4 regions of the Radiobacillus sp. PE A8.2 genome follow, and region 3 is predicted to be linked to each of the others. Evidence: riboswitches for the same ligand, from Rfam matches in the RefSeq annotation. Region 3 holds a riboswitch; each other region holds the start of a gene.

Region 1 (3,183 bases), on a different contig from region 3:
AAGCGCAGTGGTGGCCGTCAGCGACTCCCCGTCATGCCCAGCCCCCAATACACCACCGAGCACTCACTCCTCCTCATAATCCGGCAACATTGCTTTCCTAATAGTATAACCTTATAGGCGTCTTAAAATTATTGAATTTTGCTGCTAATGAAGGTATGATTTTAGTTATTGTAATTATGATACTTGCTTAACATTAAAGGAGCGTATATATAGATGGACTATGATGTTATTATAGTAGGCGCGGGCTCGATGGGCATGGCTGCAGGCTATTACTTAGCAAAACAAGGGAAGCGTGTATTATTAATTGATTCCCATAATCCTCCGCATGCTGAAGGATCTCACCATGGGGAAACAAGAATTATACGACATGCTTATGGTGAAGGGGAAAGCTATGTTGAAATGGCTTTACGTGCGCAAGAGCTATGGTATGAACTTGAGGAGCAATCTGACGAGAAGATTTTTATTCCTACTGGAGTTATTAATGTTGGAAAACCAGAATCAACCTTTATTCAAAACGTGATTCGTAGTGCCAATAGTTATTCCTTGAATGTAGAGCAATTAACTGCCGATGAAATTAATCAACGTTGGACTGGCTTTCGTGTGCCAGAAGGATATGTGGGCTGTTTTGAGGTAGATTCAGGAGTATTAATGAGTGAGAATTGTATTAGGGCGTTCCGTAAACAAGCAGAAGCACATGGTGCAGTGCTTAAGGTTAATGCCCCCGTAACATCGATCTCTATTTTTGAAAATAGTGTAAAAGTGGAAACAGCTGAGGAAAGCTTTACGGCAGAATCTTTAATCATGACGCCTGGAGCAGGTACAAGAATGCTTCTTCCATTAGTAAAGTTGGAATTACCACTGCAAGAGGAGCGAAATACATTCTCTTGGTTTGACACAGACGAAAGTATCTACAATGCGACTGCGTTTCCGGCCTTTTCATTTGAATTACCAACGGAAACATATTACGGATTTCCAAGCATTGATCAAGCAGGTGTCAAAATAGGGCGACACGATGGTGGGATTCCAAGAGATATGAGCCAACCGTTAGATGAATTTGGCACATATGAACAAGATGAGCGAGATGTAAGTCGTTATGCTGAACGGTGTATGCCAAAAGTTGGTGCCCATAATATCGGTAGGGCATGTACGTACACGATGACTCCAGACGGGGATTTTATCATTGATAAGCACCCTGATCATGAGCATGTTATTATTGCTTGCGGATTTTCAGGACATGGATTTAAATTCAGTAGTGTGATCGGAGAGATTTTAAGCCAATTGGTGACGGGAAATCGTGAAACAGCATTAGATATTAGTCCTTTTTCTATAAAAAGATTTCCAAAATAATGTAAATATTACCGTTATTTGATATTCGCAAAGTTTGTCTAATATTGTTGACAAGTTTGCGGCAACACGATATGATGTGAAAATATTAACTAAATAGTATGCTTATCAAGAGTGATTGAGGGACAAGGCCCAATGACATCCAGCAACCTTCTTTAAAGAAAGGTGCTACATCCTACAGAAGATTTTTTCTGAAAGATAAGGTTTTTATAAAATAAAGAGCCTCTTTCAATTGAAATGGGCTCTTTTTTATACTGGAATAATCGTCAGAACGACTGTTGCTTCAAAACATAAAGTAAACGGGGATGTTTAAGTGGGAGTCTACGGACGCTAATACAGTGCTGAACTGCAGCGTTTGAGAAAGCAAAGGAGTAGAGTTATATGTTAGTACTTGAAGGAATTCGGAAGGTTTACGGTGAGGGTGGAGAAAACCCCGTTGAAGCTTTAAAAGATATAAACCTCGAGGTGAAAAAAGGCGAAATATTCGGTGTTGTCGGCTATAGCGGTGCAGGTAAGAGCTCGTTGATCCGTTGTGTAAATTTATTGGAAAAGCCTACCTCGGGAAAAGTGAAAGTGAACGGAATTGATCTAACAAAATTATCTCCTAAAAAGCTAAGAGCGGAACGTAAGAAAATAGGGATGATTTTCCAACAGTTTAATCTTTTACATTCGAAAACGGCGTTTGGAAATGTTGCTATGCCACTTATTTTAGAAGGCTATAGCAAAGATGAGATTGAGAAAAAAGTAACGAAGCTTCTCTCTTTTGTAGGTCTAGCAGATAAAGCAGATCATTATCCTGAGCAACTTTCCGGTGGACAGAAGCAAAGAGTTGGTATTGCTAGAGCGCTAGCAACCGATCCACACGTATTATTGTGTGATGAGGCTACTTCGGCACTTGATCCAGATACAACGAACAACGTGTTAGAACTGTTAAAGCAGGTTCGTGAAGAGTTAGGTATTACGATTCTATTAATCACCCATGAGATGAACGTGATTAGAGACATTTGTGATCGCGTAGCCGTGCTAGATGGTGGCGTAATTGTGGAACAGGATACTACTATTAATTTGTTTACTGAACCGAAAACAGCGATAGCTAGGAGCTTTGTTCGGACCGTATTAAATGATGCGTTACCAGAAGCAACTTTAAGAAAAGTTTTAGAAAAAAGTGCTTCTAATTCTGTATATCGAATTCTGTATAAAGGGGAATCTGCTAATGATCCATTACTTTCTGATGTTGCTAAGAATTTCAGCGTAGATATTAACGTCATCTATGGAACAATTACAGAACTTCAAGGACAGCCGTTTGGTAATATTATTGTGGAATTGAACGGGGAAGCAAGTGAGATTACTAAAGTCGTTGACTTTATTAAAGGGAAAAAGGTGACGATTAAGGAGGTAGTGCCAGATGCAGTTTGATTGGGCTTGGTTTTGGCCTGAATTATTAGGGTCTCTTAATGAAACATTGTATATGATCATCGTCACTTTCCTAATTTCAATCTTAATCGGGATCCCACTCGGAATCATTTTAGTTGTTACGAGGGAACAGGGCATTTTAGAAAATAAAGCTGTATTTAAAGTGTTGAATGTTATTGTAAATGTACTCAGGTCGATTCCATTTATTATCTTAATCGTTGCAATCATTCCATTTACGCGATTCATTGTAGGAACATCAATCGGTACAACTGCAGCGATTGTTCCATTAGTGTTTTATACAGCACCGTATATTGGTAGATTAGTGGAAAACTCATTATTAGAAGTTGGTTCAGGTACGATTGAACTAGCACAAGCGATGGGGGCAACACCTTGGCAGATTATTTGGCGGTTTTTATTGCCAGAAGC
Region 2 (3,183 bases), on a different contig from region 3:
TCGTTAGCTAACTGGTGTTTCAGGGCACCATTTGCAGCGTCGAGCCAAACGATCTTAGGCTGGTTATTCAAAACTTCGGATACTTGAATAGACGATGGATCTACGATGTATAAAATATCTATATCATCAGACACTGCTGCAACTGTAGGATATGCAGTCTGCCCTAGTTGTGACTCTTCACTTGATGAAATAGGTACAATCTTATATCCGGATTGCTGTAATTTCTGAACTGCTTTATACGCTTGATTATTTTCATCAGTACCTAGTCCGGCAACTGCTATTGTTTTTTGTCTAAGTTGACCATTCGCGCGATCGAAAGGTGATTGAAGTGCCCAAGTGATCGCTGCTTCGTCTGTAGTTTGAATCGTGCCTGCAGTGCCAGTTGCGATAGCAATAGCTTGGTCTAGGTCGCTAATAATATCATCTATTGACTCAAGACCAACAGACAATCGTATTAAATCCTCTGTTACACCGCTGCTTTTTAAGCTCACTTCATCTAATTGCTGATGTGTTGTTGATGCAGGGTGAATAATAAGTGATTTAGCATCGCCGACATTCGCTACGTGTGACCATAAGCTGATGTTGTCAATTACTTTTCTTCCAGCTTCTCGGCCACCTTTAATACCGAAATTAACGATAGATCCATAGCCGCCACCTAAGTATTTGTTCGCTAACTGGTGGGAAGGATGTTCTTCTAAACCTGGATAAGATACCCACTCAACACTTGGGTGATTTTGCAAGTAGTTTGCTATAGCTTTTGCATTTTGATTATGTCGATCAAGTCGCAAATTCAATGTTTCTAAACCTTGTAAGAACAAGAAAGCATTTTGTGGACTTAACGATGGTCCAATATCTCTTAATAATTGAACACGTAATTTAATTGCAAATGCTGGTGGTCCAATGTCAATACCAAAACGGATGCCATTATAGCTATCATCTGGTTCGATAAATCCTGGGAATTTTGGATTGTTCCAATTGAATCTTCCACCATCAACCACAACACCGCCGATAGATGTGCCGTGTCCGCCTATCCATTTTGTTGCGGAGTGTACAACAATATCAGCACCCCAGCTTATTGGTTTGCAAGCATATGGACTAGCAAAAGTATTATCGATAATTAACGGAATATCATGTGCGTGTGCAATCTCACTAACAGCCTCAATATCAAATACGTTCAAACTAGGGTTGGTAATTATTTCTCCATAAATAGCTTTGGTCTTCGACGTGATCGCAGCTCGGAAATTTTCTGGGTCAGAACCGTCTACAAATTTAACGTTTATACCGTATTTTGGCAAAGTCTTGGCGAACAGATTATAGGTACCACCATACAGATTACTATCGGCAACGATTTCATCTCCAGCGCCAGCAAGATTGAATATTGCTAATGTGATTGCAGAAGAGCCAGATGCGGTTGCAACTGCTGCCACACCGTCTTCAAGTAACGCTATCCGTTGTTCAAAAGCATCAACCGTTGGATTCATAATCCGTGTATAAATATTACCTGGTTCAGCTAGTGCGAATAGATTTTGGGCGTGCTCGGTATCGCGAAATACATAGGAAGTTGTTTGGTAAATCGGTACAGCACGTGAACCAGTTGTTGGATCTGGTGTTTGCCCTCCGTGTAATAATTGTGTTTCTGTTCCTTGGAATTGAAATGAATTTGTCATAAGTACATCCTCCTTAAATTTTAAAAACTGATGACACATGTGGTGCGACTAACAAGCAAATTTTCTGAAATCCTGGGTCGTGATGTAGATGTGTGAGAAGAGAGAGGGGACAAAAAAGCCCCCTTCCGAAGAAGAGGACTTGAAATTACCGGTTCCTCCTCTTATCTTTCAGATTGTTACATCTGTAGGATTTGGCACCATTTCAAGTACTCTTGACGGTTGCCGGGCTTCACAGGGCCTATTCCCTCAGCCTCTCTTGATAAGAGATATGCGATTAACTTAATTGGATTATAAATGACTAAAAACAGTGCGTCAACCATTTTTTTCAAATTTTCAAATAATAATGATTAACTTGATCCATATAAACGAATGCCTATACTCATTAGGGTTCCATTACATAGGTTAAAGTGTAGGGCGCAAAACAAGGAGGTTAATCGTATGGCAGAGGAATCTAAATATTCATCTAAACGATCAAAAAGGAATGTAAGAAATAATACAAATACGTCACCAGATTTTCTTCGACAAATGGATGATTTTTTTCAATTGAAACCAACGAACAATATCATGGCCTCAATCGATTCTTTTTTTCAAAACAATACACCGCAGAAAAGTATACCGGTAGATATGTATGAAACCGATAAGGAATGGATCGTTGAGGTTGATGTACCAGGTGTAAACAAAGAAAATATACATCTAGATGTTGTGGGTGATCGACTGAAAATACGTCTATCGAATGATCAAGATGTAAAAAAATACGATGAAAGCAATAGTTACTATCATAGAGAACGACGTTATTATCAATCGGAACGTGAGGTAACACTACCTTATGCTGTCGATAAAAAAACAGCCAAGGCTAAATACAGGAATGGGGTACTAGAGATTCGTGGCCCGAAAAAACCGCGAACGGATTATAATCTTGATATTGAATAAAGCTAATAGGGTAACCTATTAGCTTATTTTCTTTAAAAAGCCATCTGTTAGCTTTCGAGCGATTTCTTATAGGCAGATTTTGCCTCGAGCTTTTTAAACCATTTTGTACGAGACACGGTATAAATGGTTAAAGCTGTCCAAATACATACAAAGGCTACCAAGTGTCCCTGTGTAAATGCTTCATGATACATAAATACACCTAAAATGAGCATCAGCGTTGGTGCGAAGTATTGTAAAAATCCGACCATCGATAAAGGAATTCGCTTTGCGCCACTAGCAAATAATAGTAACGGAATGGCAGTGACCGGCCCAGCTAAAATTAACCAAGTTGTGTTCGTTGACCATATGGTTGGAAATGTACCAGTTTGAAATTGTGTACTAATCAAATAGATAAGTGCAATTGGTAAAACGATCACCGTTTCTATCGTGAGTCCGAATGTTGCACTGATGTCGACAGTCTTTTTTAATAGACCGTATACACCGAATGATAATGCTAGCATAATTGATACCCATGGAAAAACGCCAAAACTGAATGTTAAATATATGACACCTACAGCTGCTAATATAAAAGAAATAACCTGCCATC
Region 3 (3,183 bases):
TGGTTCATGATGTATTCCAAATGAAATGTGATGTTACTTATGATCCAATGTTTGGTACACCAATGTGTATCCCACATGGCAGAGGACGTTGTTTAATAAAACGTGCAGTTGCTGAATCACAAGCTCAAGCCCAAGCAAGTTTACAATAACATAGTCTATTAAAACCTCATCTTTTTATGAAGATGGGGTTTTTTCTAATGTATTAAATAGAAAGTTGGTCATTGTCATCAATATCATATTGTTCGAATTTAAGTTTGTTTTCTATGTTTACCTGCAAATGTTTACTTAATATACTGTGCAATTCCTCCTTTTTACACGTGTGAATTACTTCTAACAAATCTTTTTCATCCATTTGCTCTAATACAGACTGAATAAAGTGCTCTAACGATTCTTCGTCATTGTTATCAAAATGTCGCAAATATAATTGCAGTAGATCTTCTTCAAATCTCATCCTGTCATTCCCTTCGAAAAGTAATGTCTATGTTAGTCAATTTCATAATATTGATTTTTAGCTATCTTCACCCATGTATAGTCGGATTAAACCGTCTCTGAACTATATATGGATGAAGATAGCACTCACTATAAGGTAAATATGAAATTGACTCATGTAACATACCTTATGCAAAAATATTGAAAAATTGTTCATAAATATTATCTAGTTGAGGAAAATTAACGGGTAGGAGGGTGAATGATGGAAAAAAACACGTATTTTATTGATATTGGTTCCCAAGAAATTTCACAAGTTCAAGTAGGAGATAACAACGATTTCACGATAAATGCAACACATGAAGAAGTGCACCAGTTACGAGAGTTGTTTAAAAATATGTACAATGCGGATATACAATCGTTTTTCAGAGCGCACGTTCCAGCGATGCCATATCACAACGATAAATCGAATGATCGATATGACGAAGGAATAAAAAAGGCATTTGAAATGATACACAAGCTTGGTGATGAAAAAACAAGAGACCATATAGAAAGCATGGGAGTGTTGGGCGCAGAGTAATCTGCGTCCGATTCTTTTGTAACCATATGTTTACCTAAACAGTGAAAACAGGTATAGAACAGTATAAATATAATTGGACATTCATGAACGATATCGTTCAAATGAATTCCCAAAAAGGTAATGCTTATGAGATGATGTAATTAGAAGTTGATATTTAATCACCAAAGGAAATTATCGAATATAATACTATTATTAATGAAGAAGGTAGATGAAGTAATTATGGTAATATTTAAGGATTATTACAACAATGAAGTCGAATTGTCATTCGACGATCATCCTTTTTCATCAGGTCCAAAACATGTCTGGGTAATCTGCAGGTTCAACAATCAGTGGCTGTTAACGAAGCATAAAGATAGGGGCATAGAATTTCCTGGAGGAAAAGTAGAGGATGGGGAAACAGCGGAGGATGCTGCCATACGGGAAGTACACGAAGAGACGGGTGGATCAGTGGGAGAGTTAATTTATATTGGTCAATATTATGTGCGCGGAAAAAGTGATCATGTGATTAAGAATGTTTATTTTGCAACGATAGACATGGTAATTGAACAGGAAACTTACTATGAAACAGACGGACCGATATATTTAGCTGACCTTCCAGATCGAATTGCCTTGGATCCAGATTTCAGTTTTATGATGAAAGATGGTGTTCTGCCTAATAGTTTAGAACGGATCGATCAATTAAAAGTGTTTTAGAGACAACGTAAATAAAAGTTATTTTCAAATCATGTCAAAATCGCAGTTTGAATCATTGACAATATATACTAGTTTCGTTACGATAAAGTGCGAACGGACTCGATTTATCCTGAGCTGGTGAAGGGACAGGCCCAATGAAGCCCGGCAACCACCTAGAGATTAGGAAAAGGTGCTAACCTGTAGCAAGGACATGTTCCTTGAACGATAAGTAGAGTGGATAGGGGAAACCCTTTTATACCCGTGGCCAATACAAGCCAATTGTGGGTTACCCTCATATTTTAACATCATTAGTTAATACTTATATATAACTGCTTTTTCTGAACTTGAAAAGAGCTAATGTATATAATTCAAAGCAAATGACAGGGAAAAAGAGAAGTTCCGTATTACTTGTTTACATGAAGGAGGATTATGCAGAATGGCTGCAAATCGTCGATTATTTACCTCAGAGTCTGTCACAGAAGGACACCCGGATAAAATATGTGATCAAATCTCTGACAGCATTCTTGATGAAATTTTAAAAAGTGATCCAAATGCAAGGGTTGCATGTGAGACAACGGTAACAACTGGCTTGGTACTAGTTTCTGGAGAAATCACAACTAGTACATATGTTGATATCCCAAGTATCGTACGTAAGACAATAAAAGGGATTGGGTACACACGTGCAAAGTATGGTTTCGATGCGGAGACATGTGCTGTGCTAACTGCAATTGATGAGCAATCACCTGATATTGCAGGTGGGGTAAACCAGGCGTTAGAGGCGCGCGAAGGTACGATGACGGAAAGTGAGATTGAATCTATTGGTGCTGGTGACCAAGGTTTAATGTTTGGCTATGCCAATAAAGAGACACCAGAATTAATGCCGTTACCTATTTCATTAGCACATAAGCTTGCTAAGCGCTTATCTGATGTTCGTAAAGATGAAACACTAGATTACTTACGCCCGGACGGTAAAACACAAGTAACCGTTGAATATGATGAAAATGACAAGCCGATTCGTATTGATACGATTGTCATTTCCACACAGCACCACCCAGAAGTTGAATTAAGCCAAATTCAACAGGATATTAAAGAAGCGGTTATTAATCCAATCGTTCCTAAAGAATTGCTTGATGAGAAGACAAAATACTTCATCAACCCAACAGGAAGATTCGTAATTGGTGGACCTCAAGGGGATGCAGGATTAACAGGACGTAAAATTATTGTAGATACGTACGGTGGTTATGCGCGCCATGGTGGCGGTGCATTTAGTGGGAAAGACGCTACAAAAGTTGACCGCTCAGCTGCATATGCTGCGCGTTATGTAGCGAAAAACATCGTCGCAGCTGATTTAGCTGATTCTTGTGAAGTGCAATTAGCATACGCGATCGGTGTAGCCGAGCCGGTTTCCATTTCAATTAATACATTTGGAACAGGCAAAGCAAATGAAGAAAGCTTAGTTGCAGCAGTACGTGCCGTATTTGATTTACGACCAGCCGGCATTATTA
Region 4 (3,183 bases), on a different contig from region 3:
GTAACTGTTGGCATCAAACCGTTTTGTTAATTTTTTACCTTGATAATCAAGGTAAGATTCAATTTCATAAGCTATCTCTTCATGCGCAACTCCTGCTGGTGCTCGCTGCTCACGTCCAAAGCGTTCATTAAATAAATCTCCGGAGCGATACGTGATCATACCAATCATTCTCGCTAAGCTAAGCCCGTGCTCTGGAATCGTTTCAGCAGTGTAATTACCGTTGTTCCATTTTGGATCTTGCAGGATAGCTAATCGAGCAATGTTATTAAATGCAATTGCATAATCGTTTAGGTAAGGTGTTACGGCTACCGGAAATAATAGATCCATATAATCGGGATATAAAATTCCCCATTCTAGCGCCTGCATGCCACCGAGCGATCCGCCAGTAACTGCCTTTACATGATCAATTCCTAACTGCTTTAATGCTTTATATTGTGCATTCACCATGTCACGTACCGTAACAAAAGGAAAATCGGTACGATAAGCTTCTCCTGTGATTGGATTAATACTCAATGGACCCGTGCTACCATTGCATCCACCTAATACGTTAAACGAAATCGTTTGAAACTGGTCGGAATCAATATAACCACCAGATTTAATTAAATTTGCCCAATAGCCAGGGCTTTCTTCCGTTCCTACAGCATGCTGACTACCAGTTAAAGCATGGCATATAAGAATAACAGGATCAGACGTTGAACCAATTCGTTCATAGGCTAGCTCTACTTTCGGAAGAGTCTTTCCTGATTCCAATACGAGTTCACCAATATCAATTGTCCCTGTCTCCCTAAATGTGGCGACTGTTGCTTTCATCGGCGTCACCTACCACCCTTCCAAGAAAATATCCATCAAAAAAGCCTCTCTGCGGAAACAGAGAGGCATACTAATAAAGTTAGTCTCTCTTATCTCCCAAGCATAACGCTCGCAGGAATTGGCACCTTTTCAAGTATATAAAAATACTTAATGGTTGCCGGGTTTCATCGGGCCAGTCCCTCCACCTCTCTGGATAAGAAAACGAATTACTATTCAATTAATTTAAATTATCAATTTCATTAATACGAAGTTTAGCACGCAGAAATTCGACTGTCAATATAAAAAGTATAAAAAGTTGTAAAATTAAGATAACTGAATCAATTTCATAATTACTCTACAGAATCATTAACAAATATTATGATAATAACCATACATGTCCTTTACTGATGAAAGAAATTAGGCTTCTGCGTCAGATCATCATAATGGCTATGAAAAATATGTGTAGACGCAGGTGACAGTGGTGGAATTAACCATGACCACCTGCCAGTGAGCTCTCGTTCTGCTTTTGCCTCTTTTTCTTCAAACATCTTAAACTGCTGTGCTGCCGTATGGTGGTCAACGATCGTAACGCCTGCTTTTTGGAAAGATTGGAGAACAGCTTTGTTCAGTTCGACTAGCGCTTCGTCTTTCCACAAAGAACGGTTTGAATTTGTGTCCAACCCTAAATGCTCAGCAACGGCCGGCAACAAATTGTACCGATCTGTATCTGCAAGGTTTCTAGCTCCAATCTCCGTGCCCATATACCAGCCGTTAAAAGGGGCACAGCCATAGTTGATCCCGCCAATCTCAAGACGCATATCTGCAATAATCGGCACTGCATACCACTTCACTTCTCGTTCGCCAAAAAGGTCATGATTAGGGTGCTCGATCACAACTTCAACAATAATATCGGCCGGAATATCCATCCATTGAGGTTCATCCTCATCTATTTGCACCACTAATGGAAGGATATCAAACGCACCAAACTTTCCCTCCCAGCCAAGCTCCATGCATCGCTCCGTAAATGCCACAGACGCCGGATCACCGATGATACCGTCTGCGGTTTGATAGCCTGCATAGCGTAATAGCTGATGGTTCCAGATTCTCACTGTCCGATTGTTACCTGCATCTGCATTAAATATCGTAATCGCAGACTGGACTTTACCATTATTTGTAGCAAACACAATATGCTTAAAAAGCAAATCAAACACATCAGACGCCTCGGTGATCTCTCTAGCATCAATCACCTTCAAGCGATTCCAAAACAACCGTCCAATGCAACGATTGGAATTGCGCCAGGCCATTTTTGCTCCATGACTCAATTCCTCAAAACTATGCTTATAGGTTCCCGTTTCGTTAATTTCTGAAATCACTTCATCTATTCGTTGCTCAATCTGAATCTCGTTTTTCCCAAGTTCGAAGTAACACGTTCTTATAAAGGATGCTGCTTCTTGTATTAACTCAGCATTTTCCAAACGCTGTAAATTATTATTTTTCATAGCTACCTCCAAGTTCAATAGTGTCATTTTAGCAAAACTTTGGAGTAATCCGAAATAGTATGATTGCGTAAGAAAAAAGCCAAGGACCTCCATATCATATGGAGGTCCTTGGCTTACTGGAAATAATGTAACGCGCCCGGAGGGATTTGAACCCCCGACTCTTGGTACCGGAAACCAATGCTCTATCCCCTGAGCTACGGGCGCAAGACAACTTTATTAAATTTGTGACAAAAACCATTATAACCGATAGCGCTGCTTATTTCAATTACTGTTTTTCCTATCTATAAATTGTGCCCATACCACTAGGTATTTGTCTGCATAGGTTATAAAGGATTTCAATACAAATGTAGGAAATCATTACAAAAACACCTTGCAAAAAATTGCTAATAGACTTATGTCTTGATTTCACTATTGGAATCAAGGCATTTTTTGTCTATTTTCGTAAATCTTGTGGATATGGCAAATTTCCTATAAACGTGTCAACATTTGTATGGAAGCGATTTTTAGCTTAGTTTTCACTAAGGGATCGGACCAATAAGATTCCTGCCAACACACCCATTATTGCTCTTATTTCTAAGCTTCTCAATGGATTGATGGCATTAAAACCGTCAATCCCAAACCATAGTATCCAACTTCCAAATGGTATAGTGGAAAATATAATAAGGATCAGCGTAAGGACAGCCTTAGCGCAATCTACCTTAACCTTTTTTAAAGCAATAATCTTTTTAACTTTTTCTGACTCAATTAAAATTCCGAATAACAAGTAGAGAAAACTGATTAAAAGTCCGTAAAGTATCATTCCTTCCCCACTGTAATTAAGTACTACCTTATACTCTTTAAGGACTAAGGATATTACCATTAGAAGAATAATACCAATGACCGTTTTAAAAAGTAA

What was found. Region 3 has a riboswitch for S-adenosylmethionine ahead of metK (methionine adenosyltransferase). Riboswitches for the same ligand answer to the same signal wherever they lie in the genome.
Region 1: another riboswitch for S-adenosylmethionine. It lies ahead of ACI6MV_RS21925 (methionine ABC transporter ATP-binding protein); the one in region 3 lies ahead of metK (methionine adenosyltransferase).
Region 2: another riboswitch for S-adenosylmethionine. It lies ahead of ACI6MV_RS24500 (PLP-dependent aspartate aminotransferase family protein); the one in region 3 lies ahead of metK (methionine adenosyltransferase).
Region 4: another riboswitch for S-adenosylmethionine. It lies ahead of metX (homoserine O-acetyltransferase MetX); the one in region 3 lies ahead of metK (methionine adenosyltransferase).

The regions. Positions count from the first base shown of each region.
Region 1 covers NZ_JBJGXI010000058.1:21,966-25,148, forward strand. The annotation lists gene solA (N-methyl-L-tryptophan oxidase) at 214-1,347, shown strand; SAM riboswitch class I at 1,447-1,549, shown strand; gene ACI6MV_RS21925 (methionine ABC transporter ATP-binding protein) at 1,726-2,760, shown strand; gene ACI6MV_RS21930 (methionine ABC transporter permease) at 2,750-3,183, shown strand, end outside.
Region 2 covers NZ_JBJGXI010000087.1:144-3,326, forward strand. The annotation lists gene ACI6MV_RS24500 (PLP-dependent aspartate aminotransferase family protein) at 1-1,667, opposite strand, end outside; SAM riboswitch class I at 1,826-1,933, opposite strand; gene ACI6MV_RS24505 (Hsp20/alpha crystallin family protein) at 2,106-2,597, shown strand; gene rarD (EamA family transporter RarD) at 2,645-3,183, opposite strand, start outside.
Region 3 covers NZ_JBJGXI010000043.1:34,558-37,740, forward strand. The annotation lists gene ACI6MV_RS19215 (ABC transporter ATP-binding protein) at 1-149, shown strand, start outside; gene ACI6MV_RS19220 (hypothetical protein) at 203-451, opposite strand; gene ACI6MV_RS19225 (hydrolase) at 692-1,006, shown strand; gene ytkD (RNA deprotection pyrophosphohydrolase) at 1,202-1,699, shown strand; SAM riboswitch class I at 1,801-1,910, shown strand; gene metK (methionine adenosyltransferase) at 2,115-3,183, shown strand, end outside.
Region 4 covers NZ_JBJGXI010000022.1:37,409-40,591, reverse strand. The annotation lists gene metX (homoserine O-acetyltransferase MetX) at 1-810, opposite strand, end outside; SAM riboswitch class I at 897-1,010, opposite strand; gene ACI6MV_RS12975 (nitric oxide synthase oxygenase) at 1,191-2,288, opposite strand; tRNA gene ACI6MV_RS12970 (tRNA-Arg) at 2,420-2,492, opposite strand; gene ACI6MV_RS12965 (hypothetical protein) at 2,797-3,183, opposite strand, start outside.